Regions from separate parts of the Colwellia sp. MT41 genome, predicted to be linked through region 3. Evidence: predicted binding sites of a transcription regulator. Region 3 holds the regulator's gene; each other region holds the start of a gene.
The links. The regulator sigma-54, encoded in region 3, starts transcription at its own class of promoters, with help from an activator protein. The targets are predictions, from matches to a motif close to GTTGGCACGNNNNTNGNNT.
Positions count from the first base shown of each region.

Region 1: a site for sigma-54 is predicted at 1,521-1,539, ahead of flgB (flagellar basal body rod protein FlgB). Genes of this name have one in related genera too.
Region 2: a site for sigma-54 is predicted at 1,790-1,808, ahead of CMT41_RS16895 (PEP-CTERM sorting domain-containing protein). Genes of this name have one in related genera too.

Region 1 is NZ_CP013145.1:1,322,303-1,325,589, reverse strand. It holds gene CMT41_RS05595 (flagellar hook assembly protein FlgD) at 1-599, opposite strand, end outside; gene flgC (flagellar basal body rod protein FlgC) at 651-1,082, opposite strand; gene flgB (flagellar basal body rod protein FlgB) at 1,088-1,483, opposite strand; gene CMT41_RS05580 (CheR family methyltransferase) at 1,634-2,464, opposite strand; gene CMT41_RS05575 (chemotaxis protein) at 2,571-3,287, opposite strand, start outside.
Region 2 is NZ_CP013145.1:3,984,641-3,987,927, reverse strand. It holds gene CMT41_RS16905 (assimilatory sulfite reductase (NADPH) flavoprotein subunit) at 1-282, opposite strand, end outside; gene CMT41_RS16900 (lytic transglycosylase domain-containing protein) at 431-1,087, shown strand; gene CMT41_RS16895 (PEP-CTERM sorting domain-containing protein) at 1,199-1,753, opposite strand; gene CMT41_RS16890 (TIGR04219 family outer membrane beta-barrel protein) at 2,084-2,839, opposite strand; gene CMT41_RS16885 (DUF2333 family protein) at 2,844-3,287, opposite strand, start outside.
Region 3 is NZ_CP013145.1:3,756,660-3,759,946, reverse strand. It holds gene rapZ (RNase adapter RapZ) at 1-2, opposite strand, end outside; gene ptsN (PTS IIA-like nitrogen regulatory protein PtsN) at 30-500, opposite strand; gene hpf (ribosome hibernation promoting factor) at 608-895, opposite strand; gene CMT41_RS15905 (RNA polymerase factor sigma-54) at 922-2,439, opposite strand; gene lptB (LPS export ABC transporter ATP-binding protein) at 2,558-3,287, opposite strand, start outside.

The DNA.
Region 1 (3,287 bases), 1.9 Mb from region 3:
AAGGTTACGCTATCTACTTTACGGTATGTCATCGCCTCTAATTCAGAGGCTTGACCGTCAACCAAACCAACAATACGGAAACGGTAAGCACCTTCGGGAGCAGGTTCACCTTCTGCTGTTTGACCATCCCAAGTAAAATTCATTCCGCCGGCATCGACCTTACCTACTTGCACAGTTTGAATGATTTCACCGGCAATATTTTCAACATAAATTTTTACGTTACTGGCTGGTTTGTCTGAAACCAGTTTACCTTTTACCGATTGCCCCTCTTCCATGCCAAATACATTGTCTTCAACCAAAACACTGCGACCAACCAACGAGGAAGCTTGCAGTGCTTGGCTAGACGTCATAGATCTGGCAAATATATCAAATGAATCATTCAATCTTTGCACACCATCAGTAGTTGAGAAGGCGGTCATTTGAGAAATAATTTCGTTATTATCAACCGGTTTGGTTGGATCTTGATTCGCTAGCTCTTGGGTTAATAGCGCAAAGAAATCAGCTTGCGTCAGCATGCCGTTATCTTTTTCAGCCGCTTTATATTCTTCTTTTTGCCAACGAAGCCCCTCTAACAGGTTAGTGCCCTTAACTGTTTCCATTATCCACTCCTACGTTATGTAGTAAACTAAGTGACCTATCAATATTGCTCATTATCTTTGCCCTAACATTAAGGTTTTATTGAGCATGTTTTTGGCCGATTCAGCTAACTGCACGTTCGTTTGATAGGAACGCGATGCTGATATCATATTTGTCATTTCCTCAATGACATTAACATTGGGCTTATAGATATAGCCGTCTTTATCTGCCATGGGGTGATTAGGTGCATATTCAACATTTAGCGGTTTATCACTTTCAACAATGCCTAAAACAGTAACCCCTACGCTACTACCGTCACTTGCTCTTAGCCCTGCGGCAGCTTCTTGCATGGCAGCGGCAAAAACGGGATGTCTAGCGCGGTAAGTTTTATCGGCACTACTACTAACACTTTCGGCATTGGCAATGTTACTCGCCGTAGTATTTAAGCGGATTGATTGTGCGCTCATACCACTACCCGTGATATCAAATACGTTAAAAAGACTCATAATTATTAACCTCCACTAATCACTTTCTTCATGGCTTGTATTTTGCCATTAAGAAACTGTACACTTGCTTGATACTTCAATGAATTTTTTAGATACAAGTTTCGTTCCACTTGTACATCTACCGTATTACCATCCCCAGTATCAGGCTGATTTGGTACACGAAAACTGACTGAATTATTGAGTTCGGTGCGTACATCAAAGTGCTTTTCATTGGTACGAGTCATGCCCATTTGCTGCTTATTTGCTGCTTGGCTAAGTGCTTGTTTGAAGTCAAGCCCTTTTGCTTTGTAACCTGGGGTATCCGCATTGGCAATATTGCTAGCAATGATTTCTGCACGTTGGGCACGGATAAGCATGCCTTGGGTGTGTAGTTGAAAGCCTTGATCGAATCCTATAGCCATAATAGCCTCACGATGATTTACGTTATAGCTAAATGACATTCAATATTTATGCCAAAAAATTTAACAAGGCTGTTTTAAAGGTAAGTGAGTTAATGAGGGTAATGCTTGCTAGCGGTTATATTCACTAGCAATGAGTAATATTTGACAGGGTTATTTTTTCTGATAAACGATACCAGGATTACAACGTAACATAGTGAAATCTTGATTTATTCCTGATAGAGATTCCGATGCACCTAAAAACAAATAGCCTTGAGGATTTAATACGCCATGAATTTGACTAATGATTTGTGCTTTAATTTCTGGTGAGAAATAAATGAGCACATTACGACAAAAAACAATATCGAAGCGGCCCATCAAGCTATAGCTATTCAGTAAATTAAGCGGCCTAAAATTGACCATATTTTTGACTTGTTCTTTTATCTTCAACATACCGTTATCACCTTCTTCAAAGAAGCGTTTTTTACGTTCCTCAGATAGACCACGAGCAAGTGCTAAATTATCATAATGACCGTATTTACAGTGTTCTAGCATAGTCGTGGAAATATCGGTACCTATGACCTGCACACCACGAGGGAATGCTCCAGGATTTTTTTGTTGAAACTCCAATACTGACATCGCAATAGAATAGGGTTCTTGCCCAGAAGAACTGGCGGCGGACCAAATTTTAACCGGCGTTTTTCTGTTGACAAAATCAGGCAACAATTTACTCTGTAGTAACTTATAGGGATAATCATCTCGAAACCATAAGGTTTCATTTGTGGTCATAGCATCAATGACTGCGGCACGTAATTGCCGCTCTACAGGGGAAAGTGTCCGAGTGACTAATTCACCCAATGAACTCACGTCAAATCTAGCCATTAGTGGCGCTAGGCGGCTTTTAACTAAATATTGCTTATTTTCACCGAGCACAATGCCACATTGCTGCTCTAAAAAGGTTCTAAATTGGTTATAACTTTTTTCATCAAGTTGTCTTGCTGACACAATAGCTTCCTGTTTATTTCGAAGTACTCATTTAAATTCACCAAAATTGGGGTGCATAAATTCAGGTCAAATGCTTTTGAAATTTTATTTTAATTTTTATAAAGAGTTAATCTTCTAATTTTAGCCATTTTTTTACAGCGGTAGCTAATTCATCAGGGTGAAACTTGGCAATAAAATCATCTGCCCCCACTTTTTTAACCATAGCATTATTAAATACCCCACTTAGCGAGGTATGTAAGATAATGGGCATTTTAGCCATGCGGTCATTTCCTTTGACTTCTGCCGTTAAGGTATAGCCATCCATTACTGGCATTTCGATATCAGAAATCATTAGCGCAACTTTTTCAGTAATACTATGTTCACACGTTGCCTCAATCGCCAATAACTGATCGAGAGCATCACGACCATTTTTAGCTAAAATCATCTTGATACCTAATGGCTCTAATGCCCTTCTAACTTGGTTTCGTGCTACCGTTGAATCATCAGCAATCAGAACCAGCTTATCGCCTAGACTTTCACCAACACTGGCATCAATGACATCTTCACTTAACTCCGTTGAAACAGGATTAATCTCATTTAAAATTTTCTCAACATCTAAAATTGACACCATTTGACCATCTATTTCAGTGACTGCGGTTAGATAACTGGATTTACCTGCCCCTTCTGGTGGTGGCATTACATCAGTCCAACTTAATGTCACTATTCGCTCAACGCCAGCAACGAGAAAGCCCTGCACACTGCGGTTATATTCAGCAATAATAATAAAGCTGTCAGCCGTTTGTTCAATTGCCAAGCCGCCCGTTGATTTACTTAAATCAATAAC
Region 2 (3,287 bases), 230 kb from region 3:
TTCTAGTTGACCAGCAACACCTTTAGCATTACCTGTTTGCGAGGCGTATAAAATAGTTAAGGTTTTGGCCGCTACTGCTACTGCTGCAGCAACTGGTGCCAGCTGGGCATTTTGACCTTGCTCGCTTTTCGCTGCTAAATAACCGCTTGCCCACGCAAGTTGTAGTGATGAGTAATCAGCAACGCTTTGTTGTAGTGAAGCCAGTTGATTAGCATCTAAGGCACTACTTTTATTTGCTGAATTTGATGTGTTTTGCTTTAATAAGCGTTGCTCTGGCAACATAACTATTTTACCCATGACAATTGATGAGGGAAGAATAGAGACATTGAAGTCAGAACAAAAGGAATAGATAGCGATTTTTTATTCCAAAATGGAATATGGGTTTTGGCACGTTTTTGGTTGTTATTAAATACAGGACAATAGAAGCAGAATGAAAGTACTCTTAAATAACCGCTGGCAAAGAATATTCACTGACAGTGTCTGCTTGCTGCTGCTAGTGATTACTGGCGATATTTTTGCCGCAGAGAATAAATTAGCCAATATTTACACCTATAAATCCTCTGCTGGGGTAACGTCATTTTCTGATATTGAACCCATAGGTGTCGATTTTAGTCGTTATCGCGTCGATTGTTATGCTTGTCAAGTCGACTCATTAATTGATTGGCGCCAAGCTAAACTTTATTTACAGCCTTATAAGCAAGATATTAATCAAGCAGCATTAAAGTATGGTATTGATGCCGCCTTTGTCAGAGCTGTTATTCATGCTGAGTCTCATTTTAACCCACAGGCCATTTCTAAGCAGGGGGCGCAGGGGTTAATGCAGTTGATGCCAGCAACCGCCAGAGAGTTAGGGGTAAAAAACGCCTTAAGTGCTCAGCAAAATATTAACGGCGGCGTGAAGCATTTGGCGCGCTTATTAAGGAAATATAAGGGTAATAATGAACTTGCATCGGCGGCTTATAATGCCGGAGAGGGGGCCGTTAAACGTTATGGTGGTATTCCACCTTATAAAGAAACGCAAGTTTATGTCGAGCGGGTGGCTATTTTACACCAGCGTTATGGACGATTTTCCCACCTTAATCGTTAACGCTAGTTATTATCTCACCTCAGTATAGTTACCATTTAACATGGGCAATAAAAAGCCGTGGCTATTCATCATAGTCACGGCTTTTTATTGTTTGAATAGCAAGGCTACTCATTATTTTTTACGTCGAGCTAAACCTAATAAAGCTAGCGCGAATAAAGAAATGGTCATCGGCTCAGGGATAGGTGCAGGAGGAGTGCCTTGAGGTGTATTTGGCGTAGCGCTAAATTCATCGACATGGCTAATTTTGCCCATATGTATTTTTGTAATACTGATTAAGCCAGTATCAGCAAAATCAATAACGGCAAATGATAGGTTGCCAACATTTTCATATAAAAAATGTGTAGCTCCTGATTTTACGCCACCACCAAACTTTAATAAAAAGTAGCCCGGGTCTATTTTTAGCTCGGTTGCATAAATATCACCTTCAATTAACGACCAATCACTTTCTACTGAATCGTATTTATCACCATCATTTAAGAAAATATTATCATGGCCTAAAATATCACGTACCCAAGTTAATTCAGTATCATTACTACTTTTCTCTAACGTCGCGCTCGCAATAAAACGATCTACAGCGCCAACATCGGCAAGTGTTAGTAAAGTGGCATTTGCGTTTATAGAAATTAATAGGGAGAGGATAAAAGTTAATAGCACGCTAAATTTCATGAAAAGTCCTTCAAATGATTATATCTCCACCCGTAGTAGCAAAAACCATTCCAATTTTATAGTGCACTGTTTTTAAAGGATTTATTAATTATGTAAATAAGGAGGTGTAACTAGCTGTAAAAAAAATTGACAGGTAATACGATGAAATAGCCGTTTAGCTGTAGACCCTAACCTAATGTATTATATTTACTTTAGTTGTCGGTAGATAAAATTATTGAGAGCCAGATAATAAAAAGCCGTGGATATTTAGCATATCTACGGCCTGATTATATTTTTACTTGTATTGCTTATGTCTTAGCAAGGGCTATAGCCTTATAAGTGAGCGATACCTTAGAAATGCACAATGGCACCGGCAAAGAAACCGTCATAAGTTAAATCACTGTAAAAGCCATCTAAATCATTTAATTCCATTTTCATGGTGCGATAACCTAAAGTCACGTCAAAATCTACCGCTAGGTTATCTAGAATCGAGTAACTAACGCCAATTTGAGCATCATAAACCGTTTGGTCGTCGAAGCTTAAAAAATTGGCTTCAGCAAATATGTTTAAGCCAGTAAAAGGTAAACCGATAATAGTTGATAGATAAAACATTGGAATAATACCGGAAACATCTAAATCACTTTGCAGTTGAGTTACCTGATCTGCAACTTGAATGTTGGCATCAAGATCACGTGCGGTTATACCGAAATCAAAGGATAATAAATCATTATCAAATACTTCATAATAAAGGGTGTAGTCAACAAAGCTGGCATCAAGGGTGGTATCTAGCGTAGAGCCAGCAGCATAGGATACTTGGTCGAAAGTAAAGCTACTTGTTAATTGCGTACCACCAACAGTATCTAGCGTGGTTGAGGCTATTTTAATATTAGGAATTAATGGAATTGGGTGCTCAAAAGCAACGTAGAAGCTACCTTGCTTTTTATCATCGAAATCAAAAACGGTTTGATTATCAGAACCTTCACCAAAGCTACCGCTGGTTTCGTTAGCCCACATGTGACCACCGATATACAAACCTAATAAGGTATCGGCTTGGGCAGTTCCACACATTAATACTGCTACGCTGGCAGCCAATAAAGTTTTTTTCATGTTGTTATCCTTTGGTTAAAAGTTCATTCAAATCAATTAGTGCCGCATTCGCGCGAGAAATATAATTAGCCATAACTAATGAGTGGTTGGCCAGCAGACCAAAGCCACTACCGTTTAAAATCATTGGGCTCCATAATGATTCTTGGCTCGCTTCTAACTCACGAATAATTTGTTGTAAGCTGATTTTTGCATTTTTGTTCTCTAAAATGCTATTAAAATCTATTTCAATGGCTCTCAGTAGCTGTAGCAATGCCCAGGTTGCTCCTCTAGCTTCATAGAAAACATCATCTATTAGCCACCAACTCGTTTGTAGCTGTACATAAGCATCGCCTTGGCTTGATTGTTCAGCGCGATTATCGCCGGCTAAGTCAGTGTTTACCTGTTCACGAGCAACACTTTGGCTTAAGCGTTGTGAGTAACTACCTAAACGTTTTTGCACTTCGTCAAG
Region 3 (3,287 bases):
ATTCTTATATCTTATATCCGTGTACTTTACTATATGGCATCTAGGGTATTACTAGCTTGTTGAATTAGGTTATAGAGTGCTTGATTATCATGGCATTTGCGAACTCGCTTAATCATCTTTTTATTACTAAATAATTTAGCGATACTTTGTAGGGTAATTAAGTGTTCTTTACAGCTATTTTCCGGCACAAATAAGGCAATAAAAACATCTACATTCCTATTATCTATGGCATCAAAATCAATAGCTTGTTCTGTTGTTATTAACACTGCGACAGCTTTATTGGCATTAGGTAATCGACCATGGGGTATGGCAATGCCGTTTCCTATGCCGGTACTACCCATTTTTTCTCTATTAAGTAAACTTTCTAGCAGATCATCTTGTTCTATATCACCGATTTGCTTGGCAGCGAGTTGACAAATTTTTTCTAAAATACGTTTTTTACTGGTGATTTCTACATCACAAGTGGTACAGCTTGTTGTTAATATTTCTGATAATTGCATAATGGTGTTAATTATTTTAGGCGCCCAACTGTGCTAATTCATTTAGCTTAGGGCGCCAGATTTATCGGCTTTAATTACTTTAAAGCGTATTCATGATTTAGCTAAGCTTAGTGCTGAGCTATCTTACCTTTATACTTAAGGATTTGTCGATCAAGTTTATCAACTAGAGTATCAATAGAAGCATACATGTCGCCGTTAACTGCTGAGGCAAACACTTCACCGCCATTAATATGGATATTGGCTTCTGCTTTTTGGTTAAGCTTTTCTACGGTAAGTACGACATGAATATTATTGATATGATCAAAATGTCGTTCTAGTTTTGAGAACTTGCTATCAACATATTTTCGTAATGAACTTGTTACTTCTACATGATGGCCAGAAAGATTAATTTGCATAAGCATGATCCTTTTATGGTAGTGTTTTAAAGTAAACTCTTACGTTGGTTTGATGGTGGTATCGCTAATGATTCTCGGTATTTAGCAATAGTCCGTCGCGCCACTTTTATTCCCTGCTCGGCCAGTATATCAGCCATTTTGCTGTCACTTAACGGTTTAGCAGGTGTTTCCGCTAAGATAAGTTTTTTAATTAAAGAACGAATTGCGGTCGATGAACATTCACCACCATTTTCGGTACTAACATGGCTGGAGAAGAAGTATTTTAACTCAAAAATCCCTCTTGGTGTGTGCATGTATTTTTGCGTGGTCACTCGAGATATGGTGGATTCGTGCATATCAACAGCTTCAGCAATATCATTGAGCACCATAGGAAGCATGGCTTCAGCACCATGCTCTAAAAATCCTTGCTGACGCTGAACTATGCAATTGGACACCTTGAGTAAGGTGTCATTACGAGATTCTAAGCTCTTAATAAACCATTTGGCTTCTTGCAAGTTTGATCTAATAAATTGACCATCATTAGTTGATGATTTCATTGTTTTAGACATGGCCGCATATTGCTTATTAATAGAGAGTTTTGGTGCCGTGTCCGAATTTAACTCAACCACCCAGCGACCATTTTTCTTTTCAACGGTAACATCAGGAATAACGTATTGGTTATTACCTTTAATTACCGCATCACCTGGACGAGGATTTAAGCTTTGAATTAAACGCATAACTTCACGCAGTTGATCTTCTTTTAATTTGGTTTTACGCATTAACTGACGGTAATCTCGGTTACCAAGTAAATCAATATGTTCATTGATAATGAGTTTACTTTCTTTCAGATAAGGGGTATCAGCACTAAATTGATTCAACTGAATAAGTAAACAATCAGCAATTGAGCGAGCAGCGACGCCAATAGGGTCAAACATATTAATACGTTTTAAGACCGCTTCAACTTCATCCTGCTCTAGCCCTTCTGTACCGACACTTTCTAGAATTTCTTCTGGTGATACGGTTAAATAACCGGCATCATCAACTGCTTCAATAATGGCAATAGCGATGGTTTTATCGGTATCAGTGAAAGGCGTTAATTCCATTTGCCACAATAGATGATCTTGAATGGAGTCCGTGGTTTCCCCTTGATAGGTATAATCATCGGCAGGGCTACTAACTGCGCCGGTATTTGAAACGCCAGCACTGTAACTTTCTTCCCAGGTGGTATCGATATTTAGTTCTTCGGGTATTTCCTTTTTTTCCATGGCCTCAGTGGTACTGATTTCGTCAATACTTGCTGGTTGCTCTTCACTCCCGTCACTTGTTGTCAGCTCAGTGTTAGTTTCAGAGACACTGGTTGTAAATGCTTCTTCAAGATTGTTTTCATCGCTAGTATTTTCATTTTCAACTTTTTCATCAAGCTCAAGTAATGGATTGCTCTCTAATACTTCTTGAATTTCTTGTTGTAATTCTAACGTTGACAGTTGCAACAGCTTGATTGCTTGTTGCAACTGCGGAGTCATGGTTAATTGTTGTCCAATACGGAGCTGTAGTGTAGGTCGCATCTAGGTTATATGATTTCCTATTTATTATTCTTAGTAGTTATAGTTTGCTAATCTATCACTACTTTGCTCTTAAATTGTTCTGCTTAAAGCTAGTCATTTTCGCTTTAGTATAGCCTTACTATAGCGTGAATTGTTCGCCAAGGTATACATCTCTCACTTTTTGATTAGCAAGAATTTGCTCGGCATTGCCTTGGGCAATTATTTCACCGTGGCTAACGATATAGGCATGCTCACAAACGTCTAAAGTTTCTCTAACATTATGGTCGGTGATTAATATACCTATGCCGCGCTCTTTTAATTGTAATATTATTTTTTTAATGTCGCCAACCGAAATAGGGTCAACACCAGCAAAGGGTTCATCTAATAAAATAAATTGTGGCTCAGCCGCTAATGCTCGGGCAATTTCAACGCGTCGTCTTTCACCACCTGACAAGCTCATGCCGGTATTATCTTTGATATGACAAATATGAAACTCTTCTAACAGGTGTTCAAGTTTTTCCGCGCGTTGTGTTTCAGTAAGCTCTTTACGTATTTGTAAGATAGCCATGATATTATCACTAACGGTGAGTTTTCTAAAAATTGATGCTTCTTGCGGTAAATAACCTATGCCCATGCGGGCTCTTTCATGCATAGGAATAAGTGTTAAGTCTTGGCCATTGAGTTTGATAGTGCCACCATCATTGGGGACTAAGCCAACAATCATATAAAAGGAGGTGGTTTTGCCAGCGCCATTGGGTCCTAATAAGCCAACTATTTGCCCAGCATTAACTTGTAAACTGACATTTTTAACAACCTGTCTATTTTTATAGGACTTAGATAAACCCTCGGCAATTAACGTGTTTACCGAG